Regions from separate parts of the Shewanella sp. GJ50-10 genome, predicted to be linked through region 2. Evidence: predicted binding sites of a transcription regulator. Region 2 holds the regulator's gene; each other region holds the start of a gene.
What was found. Region 2 encodes sigma-54, which starts transcription at its own class of promoters, with help from an activator protein. Its sites were predicted from a motif close to GTTGGCACGNNNNTNGNNT; they were not measured.
Positions count from the first base shown of each region.

Region 1: a site for sigma-54 is predicted at 1,531-1,549, ahead of norV (anaerobic nitric oxide reductase flavorubredoxin). Genes of this name have one in related genera too.
Region 3: a site for sigma-54 is predicted at 1,844-1,862, ahead of AC0L4E_RS13285 (flagellar assembly protein T N-terminal domain-containing protein). Genes of this name have one in related genera too.

Region 1 is NZ_JBVVSS010000001.1:821,451-824,738, reverse strand. It holds gene norV (anaerobic nitric oxide reductase flavorubredoxin) at 15-1,460, opposite strand; gene norR (nitric oxide reductase transcriptional regulator NorR) at 1,697-3,288, shown strand, end outside.
Region 2 is NZ_JBVVSS010000001.1:341,408-344,695, reverse strand. It holds gene lptB (LPS export ABC transporter ATP-binding protein) at 1-432, shown strand, start outside; gene AC0L4E_RS01325 (RNA polymerase factor sigma-54) at 614-2,098, shown strand; gene hpf (ribosome hibernation promoting factor) at 2,123-2,410, shown strand; gene ptsN (PTS IIA-like nitrogen regulatory protein PtsN) at 2,413-2,856, shown strand; gene rapZ (RNase adapter RapZ) at 2,853-3,288, shown strand, end outside.
Region 3 is NZ_JBVVSS010000001.1:3,141,221-3,144,508, reverse strand. It holds gene AC0L4E_RS13290 (motility associated factor glycosyltransferase family protein) at 1-527, opposite strand, end outside; gene AC0L4E_RS13285 (flagellar assembly protein T N-terminal domain-containing protein) at 578-1,759, opposite strand; gene AC0L4E_RS13280 (FlgO family outer membrane protein) at 2,048-2,758, shown strand; gene AC0L4E_RS13275 (LPP20 family lipoprotein) at 2,755-3,213, shown strand.

The DNA of each region.
Region 1 (3,288 bases), 480 kb from region 2:
ACAAATAGCGAAAATTAAGCGTTATGCTCAGCAAATACATCTTTGCCTAAGTTGCATTCAGGACAGAGGAAATAATCAGGTACATCAGCCCAACGAGTGCCCGCTTCAACACCTTGATTTGGCTCACCAATCACAGGATCATAAATCCAATTACACACAGTACAGATCATGCACTGACAATCTGCAGGATGTGCTTCAGCTTGAGTATCATTTGGGCTTTGTTGGGTATTTAATTGATTGTCAGGTTCAGTCGCTGATAGTGGCTGAAGCGCCCACTGTTTAGCGATTTGACGGCCATGTTCACGGCACTCTCGCATTGCCTTGCCATCTGGTCGCCATTTTGTTTTTAAGCTTAAAGCGGTTTCAAAACCTGCATCAGTTAAGCGTGCATGAATACGGTCTACGGCGCCGCCATTCCAGCCATAACTACCAAATGCAGCGGCTTTTTTCTCTTTAAAGCGGAGGCCGGTAATCTCTTCGAGCATGCCAGCAACTTTCGGCATCATCACGTTATTCATCGTCGACGATCCCACTAATAACCCTTTCGAGCGGAAGGTATGCGATAAGATTTCATTCTTATCATGCTTTGACACATTGAAAACTTTTACCGCTACACCTGGGTCAACATCATGGATCCCTTGGGCAATGGCATCAGCCATCATGCGAGTGTTGTTTGACATTGAATCGTAGAAAATGGTGATTTTGTCTTCTTGATAATTGTCTGCCCACTCAAGATATTGGTGAATAATTTGAGTTGGGTTATCACGCCATACAATACCGTGTGAGGTAGCAATCATATCCACTGGCACATTAAAGCTTAATACTTCATGGATTTTGGCAGTCACTAAACTGCTGAACGGAGTAAGAATGTTGGCGTAGTAACGCAAGCATTGCTCTTTAAGCTCATTTTGATCCACTTCATCATTGAATAAATGCTCGTCACAGTAATGCTGACCAAAGGCATCATTACTGAATAACACCGCATCTTCGGTCATGTAGGTCATCATGCTATCAGGCCAATGCAGCATTGGCGCTTCGATAAAGATAAGTTGTTTACCGTTACCAATATCTAAACTGTCACCGGTTTTAATAGTTTTAAAGTTCCACTCTGGGTGATGGTGATGACCCACAATGGAATCGATTGCTGCTTCAGTACAGTAAATTGGTGTATTAGGAATTTTTTCCATTAACGCAGATAGCGCGCCTGAATGATCTTCTTCAGCATGGTTAATCACAATGTAGTCAATCGTGTTTAAATCAATTTCCATTGCTAAGTTTTGGATAAATTGGTGACTAAAACGATGATCGACGGTATCGATTAATACGGTTTTTTCTTCACGAATAAGATAACTGTTATAAGAGGTACCGCGGGTCATTTTATATTCTGTGCCGTGAAAATCTTGAATTTCCCAGTCACGTTGTCCGACCCAATGAATGTTGTTTTTTACCTGAATAGTCATAATCTAATACCTAGTGCTTCAAATAGTAATCGAGTTAAATAATTGGTTACTTCGTTTCTTATTTGAGTAATTGCACTAGGCGTGCCAATTATGTAACTCATTAAAAAGTAAAGAATTGGCGAATATCAGCTCAATCATCACTGTCATAATGACAAACTTTACTTTTGTCTAAATGACACTACAATTGTCATATTGACAAACTTTCAATTAACTCGCTGGACGAAAGAGTACTGCTGATGATTTCTTTAATGGTGCAATGGCAAAATATTACCCAAGACTTAAACTCAGGGCTCACAACTCCCGATAGATTCGATCGTTTACTCGCCACCATTCGCCAAGTATTAAACTGCGATGCTTCCGCACTGCTGCTATATCAAGATCAACAATTTACTCCCTTAGCCACCAACGGGTTAGCGGATGATGTACTCGGTCGCCGCTTTGTCATCGATGACCACCCTCGCCTTGAAGCCATTGCTCGCGCTGGCGATATCGTTCGATTCCCAGCTGATAGCCATCTTGCGGATCCTTATGATGGCTTAATCTCAAACCATGATGAAAAGCTGCAAGTGCATTCATGTATTGGATTACCACTGCTGATTGACGACCGCCTCATTGGTGCGATTACCATTGATGCCTTTGACCCTGGTCAGTTCGATTTACTGCGCAACGAAGATTTACGTTTTGTCAGTGCCCTTGCTGCCAGTGGCTTGCACACGGCGTTATTAATCGAACAGTTAGAAAAACAAACCAGTGTTTCAGCCATTGAAAGCCAAACTCTGACCCCTCGCAGCAACGACAAAATAGAAATGATTGGCAAGTCAACCAATATGCAAGCGCTAAAAGAGCAAATAAATGCCGTGGCCAATACCGATTTGACTGTACTTATCATGGGGGAAACCGGTGTTGGTAAAGAGCTGGTCGCCAGTGCTATTCATCAGCAATCAAACCGTGCAAGCAATCAACTAGTGTATTTAAACTGTGCTGCTTTACCTGAATCGGTAGCAGAAAGTGAGTTATTTGGTCATGTTAAAGGCGCGTTTACTGGTGCTATCAGTAACCGCAAAGGTAAGTTTGAGCAAGCCGATGGCGGCACATTGTTCCTAGATGAAATCGGCGAGCTATCACTATCGTTGCAAGCTAAATTATTGCGGGCACTGCAATACGGCGATATTCAGCGTGTGGGTGATGACCGCCACATAACCGTTAATACCCGTATCGTTGCTGCGACTAATCGCAGCATGCACGAAGAAGTTAAAGCGGGTAGATTTAGAGCCGATTTATACCATCGTTTAAGCGTCTTCCCCATCGCAGTGCCACCGCTTCGAGAACGTGAAGGTGATGTCATTCTACTGGCAGGATTCTTTGCAGAGCGCATGTGTCGTAAGCTAAATCTCAGCAATATTCGTTTAAGTGAGTCGCTGACTCAAACCTTAAAAGACTACACTTGGCCGGGTAATATTCGCGAACTTGAGCACCTAATTAGCCGCGCAGCGGTATTAGCAAAAGCAAGTAATAAGACGCCATTAACTGCTGATAATAGACAGAATATAAAGCAAATCACCCTCGACACTGAGCATATTAATTTGCAAAGCTCGAATGATAATAGCTCAAGTGCTCATGGCTCAAATGATAGTAGCTCAGGAACCGATATCTCGGCTGGCAATAACTCTGATACCAGCGCAAACATCAGCTGTCAAAACTTCAAACAGGCCACCGAAGACTTTCAAAAACAGCTAATTCAACAAAGCTACCAGCAAAATCAACAAAACTGGTCTGCCACAGCGCGCGAACTCGGCTTAGATACAGGAAACTTACATCGACTGGCCAA
Region 2 (3,288 bases):
ATTATGGCTGTACTACAAACTCGCAAGAGTTTAACCACAGAGCAGCGTATTGAAGAATTAGAGCACTTATTAGAAGAGTTCAATATCACCCATATTCGAGATAGCCAAGGCATGGCATTATCGGGTGGTGAACGTCGCCGAGTAGAAATCGCACGCGCATTGGCAGCCAATCCTAAGTTCATTTTATTGGATGAGCCTTTCGCAGGTGTTGATCCTATCTCTGTGATAGATATCAAGAAAATTATTCAACAATTAAAAAGTCGTGGTTTAGGTGTGTTAATTACAGACCATAATGTTCGTGAAACACTTGATGTGTGTGAGCGCGCGTATATTGTCAGCCACGGAGATTTAATTGCAGAAGGCACGCCTGCTGAAATCTTAGACAATCAGCAAGTCAGGTCAGTATACTTAGGTGAGCAATTCAAGCTATAGTTAGCATTCTTTAGTGCACAATATGGCATTTCGCGACCAGTATCAGTCCCACTTTTTAGCGCTATGTTCTAGACTCAACTTAAGCCAAGGTTCAGCTTAAGCCTAGAAGCAGTTTAAAAAGGTGCTAGACCCACACAATTGTTAGTCGCGATGATGAAATTCAATTAGGGATAAGCGGTAAATGAAAGCCTCACTCCAACTTAAAATGGGTCAACACCTGACAATGACCCCTCAGTTGCAACAAGCCATTCGCTTATTGCAACTTTCCTCATTGGAGCTCCAGCAAGAAATTCAACAAGCACTAGACTCAAATCCACTCCTTGAGCTCGAAGATGAGTTTGCTAAAGCAAAAGAACCTGTAAAAGAGAACGCCCAGCAAACCGATACTGATTTTAGTGACAACAGCCAAGTTACCGTTGAAAAAGACACCTCAACAGTTGATACCACAGAATCATTGACCAAAGAGTCAATGCCTGAAGATCTCCCAATGGACACCACATGGGATGAAGTTTATACCGCCTCTCCTAGCTCAGGTTCTGGGGCAGTTGCTCGTGATGACGATATGCCCTTTCAAGGTGAAACCACCGAAGGCCTTTATGAACATCTTGAGTGGCAAAAAAACCTTACCCCATTTTCAGAAAATGATTTGGTCATCGCCACTGCCATTATCGATGCAGTAGATGAGCGTGGTTATTTAACTCAAACCACCGAAGATATTTTACAAGCTTTAGGTCTTGAAGATATTGAACTCGACGAAGTTGAAGCCGTACTCAAACGAGTTCAGCATTTTGATCCTGTAGGCGTTGCAGCAAGAGATTTAAGTGAATGCTTAATGATCCAACTCGGGCAATACCCTGATGAGATCCCTTGCATCGACAATGTAAAATTGCTCATCGGTGAACACCTTGATTTAATTGCTGGTCGCGACTTTAGATTATTAATGCGTAAAACCAAGCTTAAAGAAGATGATCTACGTGAAGCGATTCAATTTATTCAAACGCTGAACCCTCGTCCAGGCTTACAAATCACTCCTATTAAAGATGAATATGTCATTCCTGATGTGACAGTGTTTAAAAAGAGTGGTCGTTGGGTCGTTGAATTAAATCCAGATAACATGCCAAAAATTGGTGTGAATCAGCAATATGCAGCTATGGCGAAAGGTTCTGCAAATCAGTCAGACAGCCAGTTTATTCGCGGCCATTTACAAGAAGCAAAATGGTTTATTAAGAGTATTGAAAGCCGCAATGAAACCTTATTAAAAGTGGCTAATTGCATTGTGCAATTCCAGCAAGGCTTCTTTGAGTTTGGTGAAGAAGCCATGAAACCAATGGTACTTAATGACATTGCTGAAGCCGTTGAGATGCATGAATCAACCATTTCTCGTGTTACCACTCAAAAGTACATGCACACCCCTCGCGGACTTTTTGAACTAAAATATTTCTTCTCTAGCCACGTTAGTACCGATGATGGCGGAGAATGTTCTTCTACTGCAATTCGTGCCTTTATTAAGAAACTTGTTGCAGCGGAAAACCAGAAAAAGCCACTTAGCGATAGTAAAATGGCGACGCTACTGGCTGAACAAGGGATTAATGTTGCTCGGCGTACGATCGCCAAATATCGTGAAGCAATGCTCATCCCTCCCTCAAACCAACGCAAGAGCTTATAAGCCTTTGTTATTGGAGGATGATCTATGCAAATTAACCTGACTGGGCACCATGTAGAAATCACGCAATCTTTACGTGAGTATGTACAAACTAAGTTTTCAAAGCTTGAACGACACTTCGAACAGATCAATAATGTACACGTTGTGCTCAATGTTCAGAAGCTGCAACAAATTGCTGAAGCAAAATTGCACCTCAAAGGAGGTGAAGTTTTTGCCGTATCTCAGAACGCAGATATGTATGTCGCAATTGACGCCCTGATAGACAAATTAGATCGTCAGGTAATTAAACACAAAGAGAAGTTAATTAAACACTAACGATGGAACTTCGTACCATTCTGCAGCCGGCGTGCACCTCCTGCGCCACGCCGGGCAGTAAGAAAAAAGTACTGGAACTTATCAGCGATTTAATGGCTGCCCAGTACCCAACCCTATCTTCACAGGCTATTTTTGAAAGTTTAATAGCTCGTGAAAAAATGGGTAGTACAGGTATAGGAAATGGCATAGCGATTCCCCATGGTCGATTAACTGATATCGAACAACCGATAGCAATTTTGATCAAGTGTGAAGAAGGCATCGAGTTTGATGCTATCGATAAAAAACCCGTGGATATATTATTTGCGCTGCTAGTTCCTTCTGATCAATGCCAACAGCATTTAAGTACGCTGTCGACGATGGCTGAAAAACTGAGCGATAAATTAATCCTTAAGCGACTTCGAAAGAGTCATGACGCTACAGAACTTTATCAGGTTATTACTGCATGAAACTTGTCATCGTATCAGGACGATCAGGCTCAGGTAAATCAGTTGCACTAAGGGTATTAGAAGATTTAGGTTATTACTGTGTTGATAACCTTCCTTTACCACTTATTGGCAGCTTACTTGAGCAGCTCAAAGGAAATAACGAACTTGTCGCTATTAGCGTCGACGTTCGAAATATTGAAGAGCAAGGTAAAGTGCTTAAAGAGCAAATAGCCTTATTATCTGATGATACGACCATCATTAGTTTATTCTTAAACTCAAATGATCAGGTTCTGCTTAAACGCTACAGTGAAACCCGTCGATTACATCCTCTTTCTAAGAATCAAATCTCGTTACAAGAAGCCATTCAGCTTGAAGGTCGATTACTCGAACCGATTGCTAAAATGGTTGATCACTACATTGATACCTCGCAATTGACCATTTATGATCTTAGCG
Region 3 (3,288 bases), 2.8 Mb from region 2:
GTTTGATGTTTTTTATTGGCAAATTCTCGGTTATTTTCGTAAACCAATAAATCTCTTATTACAGCGTTTTCATCACTGGCAAGTTGTAAGTCTGGAGTTATCGCAAGATAATTAGTTGCTATGGCTTGTTGGTCTTTAATCGTCAATAATTGAACTTTAGGATGGCTTAACCATTCAGTTTGATCAGTGTAACTTAGCAATAAACTTAATAAGGCAAGATTTAAGGGCACAACAGATATTGACTCTAATTCCTCATTATCAATTAGAACGCTGGGAACATCTCCCATACCAAGGCCATATACAGTGACTTGTTTAGTGCTGGTTGCTATCTGACTTATGATTAAGTTTGCTTCAGCAAGCCGGTCATATCGGCTGCTGAGCTGAACACCGTCAACACTTATTGTTTGTTGCGCCGCAGATACCAGTTGTGCATCAAAATTGGTTATATTTTGCTTTATTAATGAATCGGCTATTTCAGGCCAGCGCTGTTTGATTACGCTATTATTTAATTCAAATAATTCTGTCATCTGGTTCTCAATCTAAGGCTGTACAGCTCAAATACATTCGACATTAACGTTTAAATCTTTATCACAATATCTTGAACTTGGATATTGCCCGTGCCTTCAACGCCTTCTAACACCGCGGTGGCACTTTCTTCTGATACTTGCTCAATAGTCACTGTAGCACGGTTTTTTGTCGCGACAGCGCGCATTAAGTTGACTCTATCAGGGATATTTTGCTGCAAAACGATTTGGAAATTATCGCCCATTTTGACGTTATTTTTACGGCCTAAGTTGATAATGATTCTGTTGCCTTGTTTCGCCACAATTTGCCCAAGTAGCGGGCGGCAATTAAGCAAGTTATCAATATCCTGTGTGCTTTGTTGTAGCAATTGGTTCATTGCTTGTCCGTATTCAGAACCCCAGAACCGCTGTGTTGATGGTGACACGGTTTCATCTCGGTCAAATTCCCATACAGCCATTGCTGAGTAATCTCTGCTCCAGACTTTTTCACCGCTGATACCATGGAACAAAGTAAAGCGTAAATTGATTTGACGCTCAGGATAATTGCTCCATAGGCCGAACATTGAGCTTTGATACGGCTCAGTGGAAATGTCTAACACTTCAGGTTGCAATATATATTGGCTATCGGTGATCTCTCCTAGCCAACTTGGGATCCTATTACCTTTGAAGTTAATAAGTTCGTTTCTATGGTCGAGTTTTTCCTCTGAATGCATGTGAGCAAAACTATATTCTGATAACCCATTAATCACTGAACCGTATTGTTGAGATAGAGCTTGCTCAAACTTAGCAAGTTGGCCGTAGCGTAATTGCGAGCGGTCACGCATGGTCGCTTGCGGGATCATTACCGCTGCTTTGAGTTGTTGGCTATGGCATTGTTGAGCCACTTTTTGTGACTGCAGGTTAAGCCTTAATAAAACGGTAATATCTGCTTTGGTAACTATTTCAGATACCAGTTCAATATTGTTGGCTTCGCCCATTCTTTGAATGTGAAATGCGTCTTGAGTCAGGTTGCCTTGATTGATGGTTTGCTGGCTATTGAAATTCACCCCAGCTTTTAAGCTGGCATAGTTAAGTGCCTGATTGATTGCCGCTTCACGGGCTTTATCGATATTCCCGTCAATGATTTTTGCTTGGCCTGATACTTCAACTTGTTGTGCCAAAGCTAAGCTACTAGCACTACTTGAAAGTATTGCTAGTAAGAAGAAAACGAATAATTTAAGGCTTAAATTTGGCATGTTCATTTCACTTTTGACAAATCAGTACAATTGCAGTGCCAACTAAATGACTTTTGGGCACTGTTTTTATTAATGTCTGAAATAAAGCAAAAACTGTGCCTGTTATTACCAAACTTGTTTTGTCAGCTCTGATTAATTTATCGCTCATTCTTGGTAAAGTTTTTAAGTAACCTGCCGATAAGTTTGAATAGAATGTGATTTTGATCACTTGGTATAAATTCAATAATGTTTCTATCGTTGAATTTGAAAACTGACTTCATTCAAATGCAACTGATTTAAGGGAAGGCTATGCGATCACTGATATTAATCCCCATTGCTTTAATGGTGGTTGCTTGTGCTAATAAAGAGCCAGCAGCTCCAGGTGAGCTGTCTTATGCCGTGCAGCCTACAGATACTAACTATTGGTTTGCATCAGAGCCAGAGGTTGAGTCAAAAAAAGAGCTTTACTATGACATCGAAAAAGTGGGTTTAGCCCCTAAATCTCAAATCAATATTCTTGCTGAAAAAATAGTGAATGAGTTGGTTTTACAAAATGATAGTTTGCGCTCAGATCAACCTTTGTTAGTCACTACCCCTGTAAAAGTGGGCGAGTTTAGTCAAACCGATGCATTAGGTTTACAGCTTCAACAGGGTTTTGTTGCTGCGTTTCACGCGCATGAATTTAACCTTGTGGATATGAACGTAGCTAATGCCATAAGAGCCACTGAACAAGGTGAATTTATTCTTAGCCGTGACTGGAAATTATTACCTTCTGATTTACCGGTTTCTCATGTAGTGGTCTCGACAATGGATACCACTACTCAGGGATTAGTCCTAAACGCTAGGATTGTTAATGTGACCAACAATCGTGTTGTATCGGCAGTGCAGACTTTCGTGCATCTAGCGAGCTTACCGGGGTTTTTATCACCATCCAATAAAGTTACTTCGCAAAATGGTCTGTTATTTCGTAATGAGCAATCGGGATTAGGTAAGGTTGCAGTATTAGGTGAACAATTATGAAAAAACTAGTAATTACAATGATGTCGGTTGTGGCACTATCTTTAGGCGGCTGTGCGAGTAGCGATAAATACGTGCAATGGGAAACTGAAGCGCCTGAGCAGTTCCCGACGTTAACCGCTATTGGTTATGCACCTCTAAAGACTCAACCGGCAAAAGATCAATCTCATAAAGTGTTAATGGCAATGCAAGCCTCTAAAATTGCTGCTTATCGTGAATTGGCTGAGCAAGTTTATGGCCAACAAATTGATGCAAATAGTCAAATGAGTGATTGGCTATTAAATAGCGAAACCGTTTCAGCTAATGTATCTGGCATGATTAAAGGCGCTAAGGTGGTTAAAAGTTATCCTGCTGGCGATATGTACGTGACTGAATTGGAGTTAGATTTCGCTCAAGTATGGGATCTTTATCAGCAAGCTAATCGACCAAGAAAGATTAAAGAAGTGACTTACTTTTAGTCGTATTATTAAGCTAGTTAGTGTTTGGTATGTGGACTCAAAGATATAAAATAAAGCCGCTGATAAGCGGCTTTT